DNA from 4 places in the Shewanella avicenniae genome. Region 1 is predicted to be linked to each of the others. Evidence: predicted binding sites of a transcription regulator. Region 1 holds the regulator's gene; each other region holds the start of a gene.
What was found. Region 1 encodes ArgR, which controls arginine synthesis, uptake and breakdown. Its sites were predicted from a motif close to ANTGAATANNTATTCANT; they were not measured.

Region 1 (5,758 bases):
CTGGCAAATATTTCTCACGACGAAAGCTAACGCAGCCATTGCCGCCGTCGCCCGCTTCTACCCTGATCACTGCCTCATCAACAAACTTCATACATTCTCCTGGCTGCTACAGATGGACAAATTATACAGTTTCCACACTATTGCTGCCAAAATAACCAACATACAAAACAAAAGCCCCACCAATGGCGGGGCTTATATACTGCAGGAACTAAACCTTATTCTTCGATGCTTACGAATTTACGGTTGTTAGGACCTTTAACTTCGAACTTCACTTTGCCGTCAGTCAGCGCAAACAGAGTATGGTCACGACCGATACCTACGTTTACACCTGCGTGGAATTTAGTACCACGTTGACGCACGATGATGTTACCTGCCAGTACAGATTCGCCGCCGAAGCGCTTTACACCAAGACGTTTACTTTCTGAATCGCGGCCGTTACGAGTAGAACCGCCAGCTTTTTTGTGTGCCATGAGTCAGACTCCTAAATTAAGCGTTGATAGCAGTGATTTTAACTTCAGTGAACCACTGGCGATGACCAGTTTTCTTTTCGTGATGCTTACGACGGCTAAACTTCTGGATAGTCACCTTTTCACCACGACCATGGCTAACTACAGTAGCAACCACTTTGCCGCCTTCAACTAAAGGGGTACCAACTTTAACGTCTTCACCATTTGCAACCAGCAGAACTTGATCAAATTCAACAGTTTCACCAGTAGCAACTTCGATTTTTTCTAAGCGAACAGTGTGACCTTCAGCAACACGGTGTTGCTTACCACCACTTTGAAAAACAGCGTACATAGCTATTTTACTCCGAAATTCTTAGCACTCAGGATGTAATAACGCTGAGCGCCACAAAAACTTTAATGACAATGGGCGCGGATTCTACGCGAAGAATCCAACACTGGCAAGCCCTAATTGGTACCGAGATAAAAAAGAGCAGTTTATTACACACATCCTTAGCTTAAGTACTGTCTTAACAGTCAATTTTAGGTAAAATCCTGCCGCAGTAGTATCTCAACTCAAGCAAAACGGGGGAGTCGCATCCCCGTAAAATCTAGGTCGAATATGGATTTAACCGCAATACGTCAGTTAGCCGATACTGACATGCAAGCAGTCAACCAACTGATTTATAAACAACTAGAATCAGACGTTGCGTTGATCAACCAACTGGGCTTCTACATTATTAATGGCGGCGGCAAGCGCTTACGTCCTTTATTGTCGGTACTTGCAGCCCGTGCAGTTAATTATAACGGTGGCGACCACGTTAAGTTAGCGGCAATCGTAGAATTTATTCATACGGCGTCCTTACTGCATGATGACGTGGTGGATGAATCAACCCTGCGTCGCGGTCGTGAAACAGCTAACGCCCTGTTTGGGAATAGTGCGAGTGTATTGGTCGGTGACTTCCTCTATACCCGCGCGTTTCAGATGATGACAGAATTGGAATCAATGAAAGTACTGCGTGTATTGGCGGATACCACCAATATTCTGGCGGAAGGGGAAGTATTGCAGTTAATGAACTGTAATGACCCTGACACGAAAGAAGAAACCTACATGCGTGTCATTTATTGTAAAACAGCCAAATTGTTTGAAGCAGCTACTCAGCTCGCTGCGGTAGTCGCAGGTTGTGATAAGCACATAGAACAAGCGATGGCGGATTACGGTAAATACTTAGGTACTGCGTTCCAATTGATTGATGACCTACTTGATTACACTGCCGACCCTGAAGAGTTAGGTAAAAATATCGGTGACGACTTGGCTGAAGGCAAACCTACTCTGCCATTGATTTATGCCATTTCAAACGGCGATGACACGGCCAAGCAGATCATTCGCGCCGCGGTTGAACAAGGCGATGGCACTGAGCATATCGCCACTATCGTTGAAGCACTGAATACCTGTGGTGCACTCGACTACACCTATCAAAGAGCGGTTGAAGAGTCAGAAAAGGCCATCGCAGCCCTAGCCCCTATTGCCGAAGGTGAAATTAAACAGGCGCTCATTAGCCTAGCGAAAATCGCGGTATCAAGAACACACTAGATACCGACAACGCCGTTAACAGCAGTTCAGCAAACAGACATGAAAAAAGCGGAGCATATTTATTGGCTCCGCTTTTTGATGCAATCACACTCGTGTTATTTAACGAACTCAACACCCAGCTGAATATCGGCGTTTAGAGTATCGAGCATACTGTCGCGTGCTTGCGCTTCAAATGCGCTAACGTCACCGTAAGGCAGTACTTGCTCAATACCATTTTTACCGAGCAATACCGGTTGGGCGAAGAAGGTTGCATGTTCGCTGCCGCCATCAACATAGGCGCATTCAACAACATTCGCTTCACCAAGCAGACCACGCACCAACGACAGACCAAAGCGACAAGCCGCTTGCCCCATCGACAACGTGGCACTACCGCCACCGGCCTTGGCTTCAACTACTTCAGTACCCGCGTTTTGAATACGTTTAGTGAGTGAGGCAACTTCATCATCGCTGAAGCTCACACCTTCAACTTGCGACAGTAACGGCAGAATAGTCACACCGCTGTGACCGCCAATGACGTTAATTTTAACGTCAGCAACGTTCAGCCCTTTAAGTTCAGCAATAAAGGTTTCAGAACGAATCACGTCTAAGGTCGTGACACCGAACAAGCGATTTTTGTCGTAAACACCGGCCTTTTTCAACACTTCAGCCGCGATAGCAACAGTCGTGTTAACTGGGTTGGTGATAATACCAATCAAGGCTTTCGGGCAGGTTGCAGCAACTTTTTCAATCAAGTTACGCACAATACCCGCGTTGATATTGAACAGATCAGAGCGATCCATTCCGGGTTTACGCGCTACACCCGCAGAAATTAACACTACATCTGCACCAACGAGCGCTGGTGAAGGATCTTCTCCGGAAAATCCTTTTATTTCTACGGCTGTAGGGATGTGGCTTAAATCAACCGCAACACCTGGGGTAACAGGGGCAATATCATACAACGACAGCTGAGAACCTGCAGGTAATTGGGTCTTCAGCAAAAGTGCAAGAGCCTGGCCAATACCACCAGCAGCACCAAGTACGGCAACTTTCATAGTCTTACTCCGTCAATCATCGGACTTTTTGTGATGTAGATCCAACTTTAGTGTGAAGTGAATTTAAGTCATGATCACAAAAGCTGCAATTATCCCTTAGTCATAGGGTTAGGTACTAGTTTGAAAGGGGATTTAAAAGTTTCAAATCTCTATGTCTATAAATGCTTACAGTTAAACATGCATTATTATTCACTCAATCTGACTATTTGTTGACAAAAATTTGAAATATATGCAGCATTAACCTGTCTAAATGAATACCTGGAATAGATAACTTAATGAAAACAGCAAAAAGCCAGGATGATCTGATCAAGACATTCAAAGCACTTTTAAAAGAAGAGCGATTTGGCTCTCAAGGGGAAATTGTCAGCGCACTGCAGACTGAAGGGTTTAACAACATTAATCAGTCTAAAGTATCGCGCATGCTCAGCAAATTTGGCGCGGTGAGAACCCGCAACGCCAAGCAAGAGATGGTGTATTGCTTACCGGCTGAGCTTGGTGTGCCAACGGCAGGTAGTCCGCTGAAAAACTTGGTACTGGATGTTGACCACAATCAGGCGATGATTGTGGTGAGAACCAGTCCCGGCGCGGCGCAGCTGATCGCGCGCTTACTGGATTCTATCGGTAAGCCGGAAGGTATTTTGGGTACTATCGCTGGGGACGATACTATTTTTATCTGTCCATCAAACATTAAACAGATCGATGACACCTTAGAAACCGTCAAATCGCTGTTTAATTACTGCGAATAAGCTGACCCACGTTGGAAGCAAAACAGGCACCCATGCGGTGCCTGTTGTTTTATCTGTCATCGATAGCGATTAATCGTCATATTGAAGCATAAAATCCAAAGATGGTGCAAAGAAGGATGAACCGCTCATCGCTTGAGTAAAATGCAGCATATGGTCGTGATGCCCCGCACCGTCGCCATGAATCATACTGGCCAACATCTTTTCAAAGTGTTCAGGGGTGCGGCAAGTCGAAATGAACATCAACCCCTGCTGTTTTAAACCACCAAACGGCATACTTTGACGCAGAATCTCCATAGACTCACCATTTTCATCTTTAAGATTGACGCGTTTAATATGGCTGGTCAGCGGCTTATCTTCAGATTCATACTCAATGTTATCTTGCTTAGTACGGCCGATAATATCTTCCTGTTTTTTCATCGGTAAGCGTTGCCACTTCTTCATGTTGTGCGCATATTTCTGCACATGAATGTAGCTGCCACCGCGAAATGGGTGGTCTTCATCGCCAACTAACGCGACTTTTTGACGATTACGCCCTTTAGGGTTCTCTGTGCCATCGACAAACCCCGTCAGGTCGCGATTATCCATGTAGCGAAAACCGCGCTCTTCTTCTTGCAGTTCAGCGAGATCGTCCAGCATGTCATACACCTCATTGGCCACAAGATGCAGAATATCTAGTCGATCGCAACGAAGGTGGATGAACAGATCATACTCAAGCGCTGGCGCATCTCGATTCCCCTCTGCCATTGCTGGAAATGGGCGCAACAAGTGTGGTCGGCCATCTGGATACAAGCTATCCCAATAGTTAGCTCCTACAGCAACAAACCCGTTAAAGGCACTATCAGCATACTGATCTGATAACTCATAAATGTGCTGGGCGATGCTCGCTAAGCAAGGCCGCATCTGCACCTCAGCACCTTCTACGGCATTAAACATCAAATAGATGCTATGTAGATTACCTTCGGCACAAATTCCCAACTGTTCACGTGGCATATCGATAATATCCATCAAGATACCTTTTACTGCAGATGATATTTACGCAACATTATCCGCTTATCTATTCAAATGTTAACGCGTTATTTTGTTACTAATATCCGGAAACCTGTCCGTCTTTACGGCTTTCCGAAGCACCGCGGTAAACGCCAGATTTGGCGTCGAAACCAATAGCTTGATAGCCACCAAATGCGCCCAGCGAGTCACGCATGACATGGCCTTTTTTCATTAATTCTCGGCGAGTTTCCATCGGGAAGCCCGATTCAAGGCTGACGTAGCCGCCGTCTTCCATCACCTCACCGGTTGGCTGAGTCGAGCCGGTATGTAATATTCGTGGTGCATCGCCAGCTTCCTGTAAATTCATACCAAAATCAATGATATTAATCATGATCTGGGCATGCATTTGCGGCTGGGTTGCCCCGCCCATAACACCAAAGCTCAGCCACGGCTTACCATCTTTGGTGACAAATGCGGGAATAATGGTGTGAAACGGCCGCTTTCCGGGAGCATAACTATTAAACCTGCCAGGGGTTAGATCAAATAACTGACCACGGTCTTGCAATACAAACCCTAAATCTGGCGGCGTCATGCCAGAGCCCATCCCACGGTAGTTACTTTGAATCAGCGACACCATATTGCCTTCTGCATCGGCAGTTGTGAGATAAACGGTATCGCCATGTAAAAGGTTGGGATTACCTGGTTCAACGCTTTTAGCCGCTTTGTTAAGATCGATTAACTTGGCACGTTCATAATTGTATTTTTCCGAAATCAACTGCTTTACGGGGATATCGTTAAAGGCAGGATCGCTGTAAAACTTAGCGCGGTCAGCAAACGCGAGCTTTTTCGCTTCAACAAACAGATGCACATATTCAGCACTTAATTGCCCCATCGCTTTTACATCGAACGGCTCCATGGTTTTGAGGATTTGCAGCGCTGCAATACCTTGTCCGTTTG
Region 2 (5,758 bases), 1.3 Mb from region 1:
AATGTGTAAATACTTTCAAGGCATTACTGTCTGAGTTAAAGCCAAGTCCTTGCTTTGACACATCATTTGCGGCAATCATGTCGAGATTTTTACGTGCCATTTTTTGTTTGGCATACTGCTCAACATTTTCGGTTTCAGCGGCAAAACCGACGGTAAACGGCCGCACGTCAAGCGCTGCAACGCTGGCGAGAATATCGGGGTTTTGTACTAAGGTCAGCTGCAGTGTTTGCTCTGCTGAGATCTTTTTCAGCTTCTGCTCGGCGGCGGTTGCGGCTCGGTAATCCGCCACGGCGGCACAACCGATAAAGATATCTTGCTGATTGATATGCTGCATTACCACATCAAACATCTGCTGTGCCGATTCCACGTCGATGCGGGTGACGTCAGCAGGCGTGGCAAGGTTCACTGGGCCACTGACAAGGATGACTTCGGCGCCCATCGCCGCAGCGGCACTGGCAATGGCAAAGCCCATTTTGCCTGAGCTATGGTTGGAGATATAGCGTACCGGATCGAGCGCTTCGCGGGTCGGACCGGCGGTCAGTAGTAGTTTCTTACCTGCCAAGATAGGTGCTTCAAAAAACTGCTCGGCTAACTCGACGATTTCATCGGGTTGCAACATACGGCCTGGGCCGACTTCACCGCAGGCTTGGCTGCCGCTGGCTGGACCCCAAATCTGCACGCCGCGTTGCTTGAGTACGCTTAGGTTCTCTTGTGTCGCGGTGTTGAGATACATCTGTTGATTCATGGCTGGGCAGATTGCCATTGGTGCAGTAGTTGCCAGAGCCAGCGTTGTCAGCAGTTCATCTGCCATGCCGGCACGCACTCGTGCAATCACGTTCGCGGTCGCAGGCGCCACAATAAACAGATCCGCCCAACGCCCTAGTTCAATATGGCTCATACCCGCTTCTGCCGCCGGGTCGAGCAATTCACTGGCGACCGGATGGCCTGACACGGCTTGCAGTGTAAGCGGCGTAATAAACTCTTTGGCACTTTGCGTCATTACTACCCGCACCTCAGCGCCCTTGTCTTTTAGACGTCTGACCAACTCGGCGCATTTATAGGCCGCAATCCCACCGCCAATACCAACCAGTATTTTTTTATTGTTCAGACTCATAGCACATAAATTGAACGAGGAAATAATGCTAAACCTTAACACAAAGCGCTGAGCGCTGGGCAGTCTGCAACTCGCAAATTATCAGCCATACTTGATCGGCTTGGAAAAAATATTCATAACGCGAAAGGAGTCGCCGATGGGAATTAAAGATTGGCCAAGCGGCGAGGGGCCGCGAGAAAAACTGTTACGCGATGGCGCCGAGGTACTGAGCGATGCTGAGCTCATCGCTGTGCTGTTACGCAATGGTCTGCCAGGGCAAAATGCGGTTGAACTGGGCCGCGCACTGTTGGCAGAGTTTGGTTCATTGCGTCAAATCCTCTCTGCACCGTTACAGCAAATCAGTCGAATTCCCGGTTTAGGACCGGTGAAGTTCGCTCAATTGCAGTCAGCTGCTGAAATTTCGCGCAGAGTGTCACGAGAAAAGCTACAAAGAGGCACTGTTTTGACAAATCCTGATTTAACTCGTGACTATTTAATGAGACAATTGGGAGACCGTGCATATGAAGTGTTTGCAATGTTATTGCTGGACAGTCAGCACAGGGTGATTCAGTTCGTAGAATTATTTCGTGGGACGCTTGATGCCGCATCAGTGTATCCGCGAGAAGTTGTCCGCCTTGCTTTGGAAAAACAGGCTGGTGCCGTAATTATTTGTCACAACCATCCATCGGGTGTGGCAGAGCCCAGCATGGCGGATAGAAGAATAACTGAGCGATTAAAATGTGCGCTGGCCACCATTGATGTTCCCCTGTTGGATCACATGGTTGTAGGGGATTTAGAGATCGTCTCCTTTGCCGAACGCGGATGGTTGAATTGATCGATAGCTTGATCTTTCTTCAATTATCCTGTATAACATGCGCCCTCTTTGTGCCTCGGGCGACGGCCATATCGGGGTACATTAATGCTCGAGCGTTAAAACTGTTTTTGGAGAAGATTGACATGTCTAGAGTATGCCAAGTTACTGGCAAGCGTCCTATGGTTGGTAACAACCGTTCGCACGCGAAAAACGCAACTCGTCGTCGTTTCTTGCCTAACCTGCAAAACCACCGTTTCTGGTTGGAAGACGAAAAGCGTTTCGTACAACTGCGCGTTTCTACTAAGGGTATGCGCATTATCGACAAGAAAGGTATCGAAGTAGTTGTTGCTGAACTTCGTGCCCGTGGCGAGAAGGTGTAATAGAAAATGGCTAAAGCTAAAGGCAATCGTGAGAAGATCAAACTGGTATCTACTGCCAAAACTGGTCACTTCTACACTACCGAAAAGAACAAACGTAACATGCCTGAGAAAATGGAAATCAAAAAATTTGATCCAGTAATTCGTCAGCACGTTATCTACAAAGAAGCCAAAATCAAGTAATCGACCCGATTACCTTTGGATTCTGAAGAGCCTCTGTTTTTACAGAGGCTTTTTTATTGGCTTTTTCATCTATTAGTCGCAAACTAACGCTATTATTCGGTAACATTTAACCGCTAACTGTGTTGGAATTACTCGCAAAAGTGAAAATAAATGCTTTTGTAGTGAATGAAAATGCATTAGCATTGCGCCTGTTTAATCGGCCGTCGTCCGTAAACGTGCCGATCTCTGCTAGAAGGTGAATCTAACGGTGCGTACCACAGAATTGGTTGACGGTTTTCGTCACTCAGCTCCTTATCTAAATGCCCATCGCGGCAAAACATTCGTCGTCATGTTGGGCGGTGAAGCGATTGAGGATGGTAACTTTCGTTCAATCGTTAACGATATTTCTCTGTTACACAGCCTCGGCATCAAAGTGGTGCTGGTCTATGGTGCTCGCCCGCAAATTGATGCGGCGTTAGAAGCCAATGCCATTGAGCCTGCGTACCACAACGGGGTGCGTATCACTGACGAAAGTAGCCTAAAAGTGATTAAACAAGTGGCCGGCGCGCTGCAGTTTGATATCACTGCGCGGTTGTCGATGAATCTTTCTAATACCCCGATGCAAGGCGCACAAATTAACGTGGTTAGTGGCAATTTTGTGATTGCACAACCGCTTGGGGTGGAAGACGGTATCGATTTTTGCCTGTCAGGTAAGGTGCGTCGTATCGACACCCAAGGGCTGAAGCAGCAGTTGGAAAAGAACAGCATCATTCTGATGGGGCCGATTGCGGCATCCGTGACGGGTGAAAGTTTAAACCTGACGGCCGAAGAGGTTGCAACGCAAGTTGCCATCAAACTCAAAGCTGATAAGGTCATCGGGTTTAGTGCTAATCATGGTGTGCATGATGAAAGCGGTAATGTGATTGCCGAGTTGATGCCAAACGATGCACAGCGGATGTTGAGTTCGCTGGCTGAACAAGAGACTGATCGCGGCACCTTGGCGTTTTTGAAAGCGGCGATTGATGCTTGTCGTGCTGGTGTGCCACGTTGTCACTTGGTGAGCTATCAAGAAGATGGCGCGCTGCTGCAAGAGTTGTTTACCCGTGACGGTATCGGCACGCAGATTGTGACTGAAAGTGCTGAACGATTACGTCGCGCTTCGATCTCCGATATCGGCGGTATCATCAACCTGATTCGCCCACTGGAAGAGCAGGGGATTTTGGTGCGCCGTTCGCGTGAACAGCTGGAGATGGAGATCGAGCAATTTATGATTATCGAGCGTGATGCGCTGGTGATCGGTTGCGCGGCGCTGTATCCGTTTGAAGAAGACAACGCCGGTGAATTCGCCTGCCTAGTAGTTCATCCAGAGTATCGCGATATGGATCGTGGTAGTTTGCTGCTGAAAAACATTGTTAACCAAGCCAAAGTGCGTGGCTATTCACGCCTGTTTGCCTTGACCACACGCAGCATTCACTGGTTCTTAGAGCATGGTTTCCAAATGGTGGATGTGGATGCACTGCCGACCAAGAAAAAGCAGCTCTACAACTATCAACGCCGTTCAAAAATCCTCGCGTTAGATCTGTAACAGATATTTTCCCAAAGCGCGGTTGACATATTATGTCAACCGCGCTCATACTTTATCCATGTTCGCTATGAGGAATATGGATATGGAACATCAAACTTCGCTATTAGCACCGCTGTCCCCGTCAGCACACTGGAGTTTTGCTGGGCTAATTGTCTTTTTAATTGTCATCATGTGGTTCGTTTACCGTAAGCCAATGCCAGCCATGGCAATGTCGGTATCTGTCGGATTAGTGATTGCGTCTGTGGGCTTCTTTGGCTGGATGTATTGGCAGGCAAACAACGCCTCAGTGGACATAGCACAGCAAAAACTGCAGCTGCATTTACCGCTCTATGGCCGCAATATTGCCCTCAGCGATTTGGAGTTAAATGCTGCGAAAGTGGTCGATATGAACAGTGATGATGCGCCAGCATTATCATGGCGCACCAATGGTGTAGGCCTGCCCGGCTACCAGTTGGGCTGGTTTCAATTAAAGCAGGATGGTAAGGCGCTGGTGGCTGTATCCGACCCGCAGCGCGTACTTTATATTCCAACGAAACTGGGCTTTAGCTTATTACTAAGTTCACCTGAGGCCACGGCGCTACTGCGGCAGTTACGCGATAGTGCGGCGTCGACGTCGTAGCATATCGAAGGTGAATACTAAGAGCGCACTCCAGATAAAGCCAAAGGTGACGCTCTTTTCCATGTCAAACGGTTCGTGGAATACCGCCACCGCCATGATAAACATAATGCTAGGCCCAACATATTGGAAAAAGCCTAGCGTGCTCAGTGGAATACGCACGGCAGCACCTGCAAAACAGAGTAATGGAATCGTCGTGATGACGCCCGCTGCCATCAACAACAGATTAAGTTGCCAACCGTTGGTAAGGATATGTGACGCCTGCTCGCCATCCGCGAACCACATCACCAGTAACGCAGGGGGCAGTAAAATTGCCGTTTCAACCACCAGCCCGGTCATGGCATCAATATTGACTTTCTTTCTCAGCAAGGCGTAAACCCCGAACGTCCCTGCTAATGCCAGTGAGACTACGGGAATTGAGCCAAACGAGATTAACTGAATCGCAACCCCCGTGGTCGCTAATGCTACCGCAACCCATTGAAATTTAGTTAAACGTTCCGATAGAAACAGCAACCCCAATACCACGTTGAGCAGCGGGTTAATAAAATAACCTAGGCTGGCGTCGAGTAGATGGTCATTATTCACTGCCCAAATAAACAGTAGCCAATTGGCAGCGACCAAAAGTGAAGTGGTGGTTAGCACCATAAGTTGCTTCGGATTCTTGAGTACCTGGCGCACTCGGCCATAACCGCCCATCACCACAATTAACACGCCCATCAACACAAAAGACCAGACGATGCGATGTACCAAGATTTGTAGCGGCGCTACGGCACTGATAAGTTTGAAGTAAAGCGGTGCGAAGCCCCAAATAATATAGGCGCTAAGCGCGAGAATGATGCCTTTGCGATATTCTGAATCGGCCATGTTAACAGTGTGATCTTAGTGAGGGGTGACGATTGTGCGGGCTAACTGACGCTTATTCAAGCAAAAGATAATATTTACACATCAGCAGCTTATTGGATTTGCAGATAATTCAATTTGCTTGACCGATATTTTACGGATGCTTAATGCGCAGCGGTTAAGTACAATGGCCGCTCCCCAAGTTGTTGTGCTGTGTTAATGGAATCTAGTCTCGAAAATTCACCTACCTCAACGCTAATAGCCGATGTCT
Region 3 (5,758 bases), 1.9 Mb from region 1:
AAATGGAAGAGAATCGCTAATGGAACTCTTGTGTCCCGCCGGCAACATGGCTTCGCTCAAAGCAGCCATCAATGCGGGAGCTGATGCTGTTTATTTGGGCGTAAAAGACAATACCAATGCGCGCTCATTTGCGGGCTTAAACTTCACCCCAGATACGCTGAAAGATGCGGCGAAACTGTTACGCCGCTCAGGCAAAAAGATGTATCTCGCCATCAATACTTTTGCACAAACTGGGGTGGAACAACGTTGGCATGATGCCATTGACGCCGCTGCAGATTACGGCGCTGATGCACTGATTATGGCGGACCTGTCGCTGCTTGATTATGCGACGACTCACCATCCACAGGTGCCATTACACTTGTCAGTGCAAGCGAGTGTCAGTAACGCTACCGCATTAAATTTCTATCAGCAGCAATTTAATATTCGCCGAGCGGTATTGCCCCGAGTACTTTCATTACAACAAATCAAAGATATTTCGCGCCAAACTGACGTGGAGCTGGAAGTGTTTGCCTTTGGCAGCTTATGCATTATGGCCGAGGGACGTTGTCAATTATCTTCTTACGTCACTGGCGAGTCGCCTAATCGCGGCGGCTCTTGCTCACCGGCAAAATATGTACGCTGGCAAGAGTGCCAAGGTGACCATCAAACACGGCTTAACAACGTGTTAGTTGACAGTACAGCAGAGCATGAAACCATCGGATACCCTGTCATTTGTAAAGGCCGATATATTGCTGAGCACGGTGAACAACCGGAATTTATGCTGGAATCGCCAACGAGTCTAAGCACGCTTGAACTCCTGCCAGAACTGGCTCGCGCTGGTGTCAATTCACTGAAAATTGAAGGACGTCAACGCAGTCCGGCCTATGTTAGTCAAGTAACTAAGGTATGGCGCCAAGCGGTTGACCGATATTTGGCAGCGCCTGAGCAATTCTTCACCGAAGCCCATTGGCATGAAGCATTGCGCAAAGTATCTGAAGGCCAAGTGACGACATTGGGCGCCTATGATAGAAGTTGGCAATAGGAGCAAATAGAGGATGAATTTTTCATTAGGTCCTTTGCAGTATTGCTGGGAAAAAAGTGCGGTAGAAAGCTTCTACGATGCGGTAGCAGCAAGCCCGATTCCGTTGGTTTATCTTGGCGAAACCGTATGTAGTAAAAGGCGTCTATTACGCTGGCAAGATTACCTCGCCATCGCCCAAAAGCTGCAACAAGCTGGCAAATCGGTTGTGCTATCAACACTCGCGTTAGTGCAATCAGATGCTGAAATTAAAGAGTGCAAAAAACAGCTAGAAAACGGCACTTTTACCCTAGAAGTCAACGATATGGGCATGGTGGCGCTTGCTGTAGAACTCAAGCTTCCTTTTGTTTGTGGCCCCGGCATAAACAACTACAACCTCACCTCACTGCAAAAAATGGCAGATTGGGGTATGCAGCGTTTTGTAATGCCAGTGGATCTGTCGCGCAAATGGCTGGAGCCGATAATCGCCAGCAAACCATCGTTTGAAATCGAGGTATTCGGTTATGGTTACCTGCCGCTGGCACATTCCGCCCGTTGCTTTACTGCCCGTCATCATCAATTGAAAAAGGATGATTGCGACACCATTTGCCAACGCTATCCTAAAGGATTGCTAAGCCAAACCATGGAACACCAAGACCTATTGCGGATCAATGGTATTCAGACGCAATCCGCAGCCTGCTGTGATTTGCGTAAGGATATACCGACGATGGCAAATATGGGCATTGACTGGTTTCGCATCTCGCCATTTAGCGTTGAGCATATCGCGATGGCAACTGCATTGATTAACGGTGAGCCGCACACTCTGCTTGATGCCACAAATCGCTGCAACGGCTACTGGCATGAAGCTGCCGGCATGACATTGGTGTAATGCATTGCAGTGTGCTAATTAAGTGTCAACTTAGCGTTTTAAATACAAAAATTTGTCGATAATTAGACTAATAATCCACACTAGAAAGACTGCAAAGCTAAACCACTCGATACAAGCAGGCCACCAAAACTCGGGTCTGCTTCCCTCCAGCACCATCTCCTGATAAAACGGCCGATTACCTTCGGTAAGCCCCATTTTAAAGAGTGGTAACACAAGAAATGAAGCTTGCCCCAACAAGGCAAAACCCGCTGGTAGCCATGACCAGGTACGAAAAATGCTTTGATAGCCCAAGGCTAAGTTAATCAGATAACACAAGGCGCTCATCGAGCCAAACATAAAAAACCACTTCAACATGGCGGTATGCAAGTGATAAACATTGATTGGAAATAGCCCTATCCCGGCCAAGGTAAAACAGGCTAACGCCATGGCCAAATAACATAGCGCACCGGAAATCGATTTAGAGAATGGCATCGAATAGAGGCAAAACAACACTAAAGATAAACCGCCGAAAAACAAACCGCCATTCAATACAACAGCAAACGGCGAGTGACCGTAATTGCCCAGTTCGCTTAAAGTGAAATTAAACGGTGTTATGTGCTCGGCTAAAACAGACGATGCGCCCACAAGCGCGACCAGCACGCCTATACTAATCCCCAAAATACCAAGCCCGCCGAAGATGACGGCCAATCGGACAAATCGTAGCTGTTTTTCCATAGTTGACGTTTTTCTCAGTCGCCACGTACTAGGTTGAAGGTAGATAGCGTGCCCGTCACTTCAATCGCGAGACCGCCAACTGGGCTCATCACAATAAAACTACCATACAAATGTTAGTAGGGATAATTAGCTTTGCGCTCACTGTATCGCAAAATGCGCGTTTACAAATCAATTCGTTACTTTAACAGCACCACTAAAACACCGCAGTTTGCAAGCATCTAACCGGCCAACGGATAGAATAAAAATTCAAGACGGCTGATTAATCTTGCGAGCGCACGAAATTGACATCCCAAATTTACAAGTTTTTAGTGACAAGGTAACCTTGGAAGTTTCCGCTGATACGGATCCCAGCAATAAGCCCCCCAATTTGCTTATCGCCCAGCTTAAAACGGAACATAAAAGTGACAACAATAAAAAAACATACGCTCAAGCAGCTTTTAACCTTTATCGTGCCATCACTCATTGGTGTTTTTCTGTTTATGACACCAATCAGCTACCAAGATGCAGTGACCATTCCAGTCGCCATTCTTGCCAAAGCCCTTCAAGCCGCCATTGGCGATGCGATTGGTACCGTACTGACCGTTATTGTATTGGCGATGGCGCTGATGTCACTTGCCGTAGTTCTGTTAAAGCCCAAATTTGTAAGAACCAACGGTTTTCTTAATAACCTGCTCAATGTCAATCCATTCTGGCTCCTGGTACGACTGTTGGGTGCAGTGTTTATTGCCATGACCTACTTTGGATTTGGCCCAGACGCCGTTACCTCAGCTGCTACAGGTGGTTTGGTATTTGGCGACTTACTGCCGGTGCTATTCTGTGTATTTTTCTTTGCAGGTTTATTACTGCCGTTACTGCTGAACTTCGGTTTGCTGGAATTGTTTGGCACGTTACTCACCACAATAATGCGTCCCGTATTTAATCTTCCCGGTCGCAGTGCAATTGACTGTGTTGCATCTTGGTTAGGAGACGGCAGCGTGGGGATTTTGCTGACCAGTAAACAATATGAAGACAAATTTTACACTCAACGAGAAGCCGCAATTATTGGCACAACCTTCTCAGCGGTATCCATTACCTTTAGCTTGGTGGTGATTGCCCAAGTCGGCCTAGAAGCCAAGTTTGTGCCCTTCTACCTCACCGTCTGTTTGGCAGGCTTAGTTGCTGCTATCGTCGTGCCACGCTTGCCGCCATTGCGCTGGAAAAAGGATGAATACATCAACGGCACGCCACGCCATGAAAACGACGAAACCGTACCTGATCATCATCACGTGTTATCTTGGGGCTTTCATCTCGCCATGGAAAAAGCCAGCAAAGTCAGTAGCGTAAAACAGATTATTACTGAAGGAAGTAAAAACGTTATCGATATGATTTTTGGTATTATTCCGGTGGTGATGGCGATTGGTACAACAGCTCTGATAATTGCAGAGCACACCCCCGTTTTTGACTATCTTGGCATGCCGTTTCAACCATTACTCGAATTGTTGCAACTGCCAGAAGCTGCAGAAGCCTCAAAAACGATTGTAGTGGGCTTCGCCGACATGTTTATCCCGTCGATTCTGGCCAGCAATGCCATCCACGCTGACATCACAAAATTTGTGATCGCGGCGCTTTCAGTCACCCAACTGATCTACATGAGTGAAGTGGGCGCACTGCTGATTGGCAGTAAAATTCCGGTCAACGTTGGGGAGCTATTTGTTATTTTCTTATTGCGGACCTTGGTAACCTTGCCTGTAATTGCAGGCATGGCACATCTATTTTTCTAAGCCCTCTTCTACACATGAATGCCCGACGTCACTAAAAAGGTCGGGCATTGCGCTTACTCGTTGTCATAATTTTGCCATTCAGGCTTCATATCTCAGTCAAACATCATGCTTAAAGTGTGCTCAATACTGCCGTAAGCTGCGCAGCCAGCTCGGCATGCACTTATCTATCTATAAGGCCGAGCATGATATTCACTGTCGAAAAAGTCGTCGCAGATAACCTTCCCACGATCAATAACAAACCTTGGTTGGCAAAGCCCACAAAGGCGATGCTGCGATATATGCTCAACGAGCAACAATGCAATGAAATTGCTACTCAATTTAGCCATCTGCAGGGCGTCGATTTTGTCGAGCAAGTACTGCAGTGCTTTAATATCTCTTACACTGTGCCAGACGTTGAATTAGAAAATTTGCCCCCATCTGGCCGAGTAGTGATTTTTGCCAACCACCCTATCGGCTCGCTCGATGCCTTAGTGCTCATCAAACTAATTAGTGAAGTCCGTGCCGACTTAAAAGTGGTGGCAAATGAATTGTTGATGCATCTGCCACCGCTGCATAGCCTGCTACTACCAGTGAGAAATATGACGGGTGGTACGCCAAAACAGCAGCTAGAGAAGATTCATCAGCACTTACACAATGACGGTGCAGTGCTGATTTTCCCCGCCGGTGAAGTATCACGTTTACGGCCAAATGGCGTTAGAGATACCCGCTGGCATTCAGGCTTTCTTAGAATCGCCACCAGTTGTAATGCGCCCTTATTGCCTATGTACGTCAACGCAAAAAACTCAGCCGCCTTCTACGGCGCATCAATGATCTATAAGCCTTTGGCGACGCTGATGTTGGTCAAGGAGATGTTTAAACAAAGTAATCGCACCTTCCCTGTTCGCATCGGTGGATTGATCCCTGCAGATGCAATTTCGGGCAATGATTTCACGATTAAAACCAAAGTAAACCTGCTGAAAAACCATCTTTATCGGATCGGTAAAAACCGGCCTGGCATTTTCAAAACCCAAAGCGCCATTGCGCATCCGGAAGACCGCCAAGCATTACAACGCGCGCTCTCAGAATGCGAATTGCTGGGCGAAACCCCAGATGAGAAACAGATTTATCTATACCGCCACCACGACGCCAGCCCCATTATGCGCGAGATCGGACGGCTACGTGAAATATCGTTTCGCGCTGTTGGTGAAGGTACGGGCAAACGCCGAGATACCGACCAATATGACCCACATTACTGGCACTTAGTGTTATGGGATCGAGATGAATTAGAGATTGTTGGCGCCTACCGCTTCGCGAGCGCCAAGCTTTTGCATCAACAAAGCCAAACCTTATATAGCGAATCCTTGTTTCAATATAGTCAGGAGTTTGAGCGCTATTTTGAACAAGGATTAGAACTCGGCA
Region 4 (5,758 bases), 1.8 Mb from region 1:
CCGATTGAATGATTTCGTGCACAGCGGCTTTAACATCGGCCACATCACGCACGATTAACGGATTATTACCGCCCATTTCCAGCGCGAGTATTGTGCCCGGACGACCGCCAAACTGTTGATGTAGCATCTGCCCAGTGCGCGAACTGCCAGTAAAGAACAAACCATCAATACGTGGATGCGAGGCCAGGGCTTTGCCCGTATCCACTTCGCCCTGAACAAGGTTTAGCACCCCAGCCGGTAAGCCCGCCTGTTGCCACAGTTTTAGCATTAACTCAGCCACGGCAGGTGTTTGCTCCGATGGCTTAAACACAACCGTGTTACCCGCCAATAGCGCTGGCACAATGTGACCATTGGGCAAATGCCCAGGAAAGTTATAGGGGCCGAACACCGCTACCACGCCATGAGGCTTATGCCGCAGTACCGCACGAGCTACTGGCAATTCGCTCTCAGTCGTGCCTGTGCGCTGCAGATAAGCTTTGGCTGACAGTGCAATTTTGCCGATCATTGCGGTCGCTTCGGTCACGGTTTCCCATAGCGGCTTGCCGGTCTCTTCAGCAATCAGCGTCGCCATTTCATCGCGGTGTTGTTCAAGCTGCACTTTATAGGCTTCAACGATGGCGAGGCGCTTTTCAAACCCCTGCATGTACCAAGCAAATTGTGCCTCAGCTGCAGCGCTCACGGCGCTGTTCACCTGCTGCGCGGTGGCAGCATTACCTTGCCAAATCTGCGCACCATTGGCGGGATTAAACGACGCCATGGGGGCGCCGTCACCTGCTTGCCATGTTCCGTTAATCAGCTGTGTCATAACAAATTCCTATATTGCGAGCACTCGCATTTGCTGGCCATCGTTCAGCAGCAACGCCTTGGCAAGTGCGTGAGAAATGGTCACCGTATCTCTGTCTTCATCAAGTTGCAGCGTGGTGAGCGTGGCACGAAAATCGGCTAATTGAGTATTGGCGACAATGTATTGTGGCGCCTCGGCGTTTACTGCGATATCAGCGATATTGACCGTAAACAAGCGGCTCTCTTTCACCGAGCGAATATCATCGCGGCTACATTCCACCGTGGGGCCTGCATCAAAAATATCGATATAGTTACGCCAGCGAAATCCTTCGGCCTGCAGCATGCTGAGTGCGGGGCGAGTATTGTTGTGCACTTCGCCAATCACCCGCTGTGCAACCTCGGGCAACAAACAGACATACACTGGGCTGCGCGGCATCATTTCAGCCATAAAAGACTTTTGCCCAAGTCCCGAAAGGTAATCCGCTTGAGTAAACTCAATCCCCAAAAAGTGCTCTTGTAACCAAGCGTAAAATGGCGAATTGCCCTGTTCATCACTAATGCCACGCATTTCCGCAATGACGGTTTCGCCAAAACGCTCAGGAAATTGCGCTAACAACATAAATCGCACACGCGAGAGCAAACGGCCATTGAACCCACGGCGATAATTAGGCCGCAAAAACAGAGTGCACAGTTCGGCTGAGCCGGTGTAGTCGTGGCACAGAGTTAAGGTTTCCACTTCATTGCGCACGCCTATTTGACTGGAATAATAAACTTCGGTACCCAAGCGATAATGGTAGAAAGCATCTTGCTGCCCGACAGCCGCTTCGATACCGCAGGTGCCGACTACCTCACCCGTATCGGTATCTTCGAGCACCAGCAGATAGCCTTCATGACCGGGGCGCTCAATCGCTTTAATAAAAGACGCTTCCGAGCGGGCAATTTTTGCCGCCAGTAGCTCATCATTAACAGGTAGTGAAGTGAATCCATGACCGGATTCTACGGCAATGGTGCGTAGCGCTGCGAAGTCGCTGTGACGGATCGGCCTGATGACTAACATGGTTAAGTTCTCCCTTCTCCCAACCAAACAACGGGGACAGTTTTGTCCCCGGATGGGATCGAAACTGCGTACCTCAAACGTGACAGTTTGAGATAAGCTAACCAGCTACCACCTGTGCGACTGCAGCTTCAAAGCGTTGTAAACCTTCAGCAATATCTGCTTCAGGAATGATCAGCGAAGGCGCAAAACGCACCACATTTGCCCCTGCAACTAGGGTCATTAAGCCGTTATCGATAGAGGCCAACAGGAAGTCACGGCTACGGCCTTGATATTTTTCATTCAGCACGCCGCCGAGCAACAAGCCTTTACCGCGAATTTGTGAAAATACGTGGTATTTGTCGTTGATGGCATTTAGGCCATCGCGGAACAGTTGCTCACGCTGCTTCACACCGTCGAGCACTTCGGGGGTGTTGACGATATCCAATACTGCGTTGCCAATAGCGCACGCCAGCGGGTTACCACCGTAGGTAGAACCGTGTGTGCCCACTTTAAAGTGTGCTGCAATCTCATTGGTGGTCAGCATCGCCGCTAATGGGAAGCCACCGCCAATCGCCTTGGCAGAAGTCAAAATGTCAGGCGTGACATCTGTGCCCATGTAGGCATAGAGATCGCCAGTACGGCCAACACCGGTTTGTACTTCATCAAAGATCAGCAGCGCGTTGTATTTATCCGCTAACTCACGCACTTTGCTGAGGAATTCTGGATCTGGGCTAATAATGCCGCCCTCGCCTTGCAGCGGTTCAATCATAATGGCGCAAGTGGCTTCAGACACAGTTGCTTCAAGTGCCGCAATATCATTGTAAGGAATGTGAGTAATGCCTTGAGGCTTTGGTCCAAAACCATCAGAGTAGGTTGCTTGACCACCAACACTTACTGTGAAAAAGGTACGGCCGTGGAACGCCTTATCGAATGCAATAATTTGGTCTTTGCCTTCACCATATTTATCAAACGCATAGCGACGCGCCAGTTTCAACGCCGCTTCGTTTGCTTCTGCACCTGAGTTGGCAAAAAAGACTTTGTCGGCAAATGTGGCGTTCACCAGTTTAGTGGCAAGTTCCAGCGCAGGCTCGTTGGTCATCACGTTTGATAGATGCCACAGTTTTTCGCCCTGCTCTTTCAATGCAGCAACCAACGCTGGGTGACAATGCCCCAATGCGGTGACCGCGATACCACCAGCAAAATCGATAAACTCCTGTCCTTGCTGATCCCAAACTCGGCTGCCTTCCCCTTTTACCGGAATGATAGGGGATGGTGCATAATTAGGCACCATAACTTCGTCGAATTGCTCGCGGGTCAACTTAATTTCTACTGTCATTATTGCTAATCCTTTCTTCACAGAAGGTGGCTTTATCTACGCTTCTGCCGCAGTGTTACCAATGGTTTTGATCGAATGCTACTGCGAGAATGCGTTTGGTATATGTGACATACTTAGCTTAAATGTGATCAAAACACCAGATTGATTACATTAGTAAATGACGCGCACAAACCGATTTTGAATAACAAGTTGATATAGTGCGCTAAACAGGCATTATTCAGCTGGTTTGATGGCATAAATAGTCACAAAAAAAACACAAACTCATCAATTTGTTTAATTATTCGATATGAGTGAATAATTATCCGAATGGTAACAGTGATACGCCTAAGAATGAAGCACTCCTTAGGCGAATTTTTTAGGCGGAGAAAATACTGGTTGGCAAGCTAAGCGTACAGCTTAGACGGCTTCTGTTTTGCGGAAGTTTTGCCCGCTGAGTCGGATCGCTTCTTGTTCGCTCAATTCATAGTAACGGTACATCAATTGCCGTTCGTTGAAGCTCAATTGTTGCCCTTCATCAAGCAGCATGCATTTAGCATAACAAGAGGATTTAGCGATAATTTTAGCGTCATCAGACAGCGCCACAACCCCTTTTGCTTCGGTAAGTTCACGTAGAATAGACACAGCTTTAACATCAGCGAAGCCTAAGCTTTCAGGCAGTTTCCACGTCAACGCTAAACTTTGTTCGGCAATCATCGGCCATACCAAATCTAGCGGGAATTCACACACAGACAAGGCATCATGCAAGGCGCTGTCGCGCTCCACCAAGGCTTGGCGCATCCAAGTGTGGCGCAGTTGCTCAAAAACATCCGCACTGACACTTAACATCACCGACATGCCCAGCTGCTTCATCAGTGCAATGGTGTAAAACAAGGTCGGATCTTGTTGATGTAGCTCGGCCAAGGCGCGCGCTGCGATGCCTTGCAGCTGCGAATAACGCCAAACCTTACGACTGACCCACAGCAAACTCGGTGATTGCGATAACCAATAGCGGCACACATAGTAAGGAATGTAGGCTCGTAAATTATCGAGCCCGATATACGCCAACGCGACTTTCAGATCGTTTACTTGGGTATCACTGTGTTGTTGCCGACGCGCCATAAATGATGGGCTATTTACGATGGCGGTGATATCGCGCCCCAACCAGCCAATTTCCGCAACAATCGGCCGAATACGGTTTAGGTCAACCCGAGGAGAGTTTAGTAATTCCAGTAGTAACAGTTGTTTGTCTGAAACGGCACTGTCTTTAAGAAACAGTTGCGGTTGCGATAAACGGTTACCTAATTCTGCCTGTAATAACTTTGTCAGCTGCTCGGTGAGTTGCGCCACCAGCTGCTGTGCTTGCTGCTTCTTTTCCAAACGTTTTATCGCGGCCTCACGTTCTACCGCGATTTTATGGGCGATAGCTTCAAGCTCTGCATCCAACGGATTTGACACAGCACCACGCTGCTGCCCGGAAATCAGCTGTTTATAAAAGCGTTGTTCGATGTCGTTAATGGCTGACGGTTTTGCACCGCCGACTAAAGAAGCAACCAAAGTCTCTGTTTCCTACAGGTCGTAAACTGGGATGATGGCCTATTCTAACTGTATACGTTATCGGCCTCACCCCTTTTTACGTTAGATATCGCCGAGTTGCGCTGTCGATAGCCGCAATGATGTCAGTAGCACGCCGCTCAGACAAAAAATAGGCTCCTGAGTAGGAGCCTAATATTCTTCAATGCCGCTAAACGTTATTTTTTAAGCGGTTTTACGTCAGTTTCAAACAAGCGGAAAATACGGCGGTATTCATCTAACCAACTTGAAGGCTGACGGAAACCATGCGGTTCAACCGGATAGTACGCCATATCAAAGTTCGGGTTTTCCAGCTCAATTAAGTGCTGCACCAAACGCACACTGTCTTGGAAGAATACGTTGTTATCCACCACGCCACCCAATATCAGCAGATGGTTTTTCAGTCCCGCGGCAAACTCAATCGGAGAGCTACGGTTATAAGCAATTGCATCATCATCCGGCGTGTTGAGAATGTTTGAGGTATAGCCCGTGTTGTAGTGAGCCCAATCCGCAACTGGACGCAACGCTGCACCCGCTTTGAACAACTCAGGCTCACGGAACATCGACATAAAGGTCAGGAAGCCGCCATAAGAGCCACCATAGGTGCCTACGCGGGTTGGGTCGATGTTGGTATTTTGTACCATCCACGCCACACCATCTTTCAAGTCTTCCACTTCTGGGTGACCCATGTTGCGATAGATGGCAGTACGCCAATCACGGCCATAGCCTTTTGAGCCGCGGTAATCCATATCCAGCACAACGTAGCCTTGCTGCGCCAACAAATTGTTGAACATGAACTCGCGGAAATAACCCGAGAAGCCATAGTGCACTTCCTGCAGGTAGCCCGCTCCGTGGTTAAAGATAACGGCCGGATACTTCTCTGCGCGGCGCTTATCAAAGCCTTTTGGCAGATATAAACGGGCATAAACTTTACCGGCACCGTGGGTAGATGGCACTTCGATAATCTCTGGCGCCTGCCAAGGATAGTTAGCAAACTCTGCGCTGGTGTAATTGGTCAGTTGCTTGAGTTCGCCGCCAATTGGCTGCAGATACAA

Region 2: argA (amino-acid N-acetyltransferase) is a predicted target of ArgR. The motif match lies at 2,628-2,645, and genes of this name have one in related genera.
Region 3: JYB87_RS05770 (YjiH family protein) is a predicted target of ArgR. The motif match lies at 2,834-2,851, and genes of this name have one in related genera.
Region 4: JYB87_RS03595 (aspartate aminotransferase family protein) is a predicted target of ArgR. The motif match lies at 3,385-3,402, and genes of this name have one in related genera.

What each region holds. Positions count from the first base shown of each region.
Region 1 covers NZ_CP071503.1:3,210,859-3,216,616, forward strand. The annotation lists gene cgtA (Obg family GTPase CgtA) at 1-91, opposite strand, end outside; gene rpmA (50S ribosomal protein L27) at 216-470, opposite strand; gene rplU (50S ribosomal protein L21) at 487-798, opposite strand; gene ispB (octaprenyl diphosphate synthase) at 1,066-2,037, shown strand; gene mdh (malate dehydrogenase) at 2,133-3,068, opposite strand; gene argR (transcriptional regulator ArgR) at 3,344-3,814, shown strand; gene JYB87_RS14275 (Dyp-type peroxidase) at 3,884-4,819, opposite strand; gene ggt (gamma-glutamyltransferase) at 4,899-5,758, opposite strand, start outside.
Region 2 covers NZ_CP071503.1:350,167-355,924, forward strand. The annotation lists gene coaBC (bifunctional phosphopantothenoylcysteine decarboxylase/phosphopantothenate--cysteine ligase CoaBC) at 1-1,114, opposite strand, end outside; gene radC (RadC family protein) at 1,251-1,928, shown strand; gene rpmB (50S ribosomal protein L28) at 2,051-2,287, shown strand; gene rpmG (50S ribosomal protein L33) at 2,294-2,467, shown strand; gene argA (amino-acid N-acetyltransferase) at 2,715-4,031, shown strand; gene JYB87_RS01580 (PH domain-containing protein) at 4,114-4,650, shown strand; gene rarD (EamA family transporter RarD) at 4,621-5,511, opposite strand.
Region 3 covers NZ_CP071503.1:1,301,282-1,307,039, reverse strand. The annotation lists gene ubiU (ubiquinone anaerobic biosynthesis protein UbiU) at 20-1,021, shown strand; gene JYB87_RS05780 (U32 family peptidase) at 1,035-1,886, shown strand; gene JYB87_RS05775 (DUF998 domain-containing protein) at 1,917-2,600, opposite strand; gene JYB87_RS05770 (YjiH family protein) at 3,080-4,360, shown strand; gene JYB87_RS05765 (GNAT family N-acyltransferase) at 4,543-5,758, shown strand, end outside.
Region 4 covers NZ_CP071503.1:827,990-833,747, reverse strand. The annotation lists gene astD (succinylglutamate-semialdehyde dehydrogenase) at 1-805, opposite strand, end outside; gene astA (arginine N-succinyltransferase) at 815-1,840, opposite strand; gene JYB87_RS03595 (aspartate aminotransferase family protein) at 1,938-3,155, opposite strand; gene JYB87_RS03590 (HDOD domain-containing protein) at 3,552-4,688, opposite strand; gene JYB87_RS03585 (S9 family peptidase) at 4,883-5,758, opposite strand, start outside.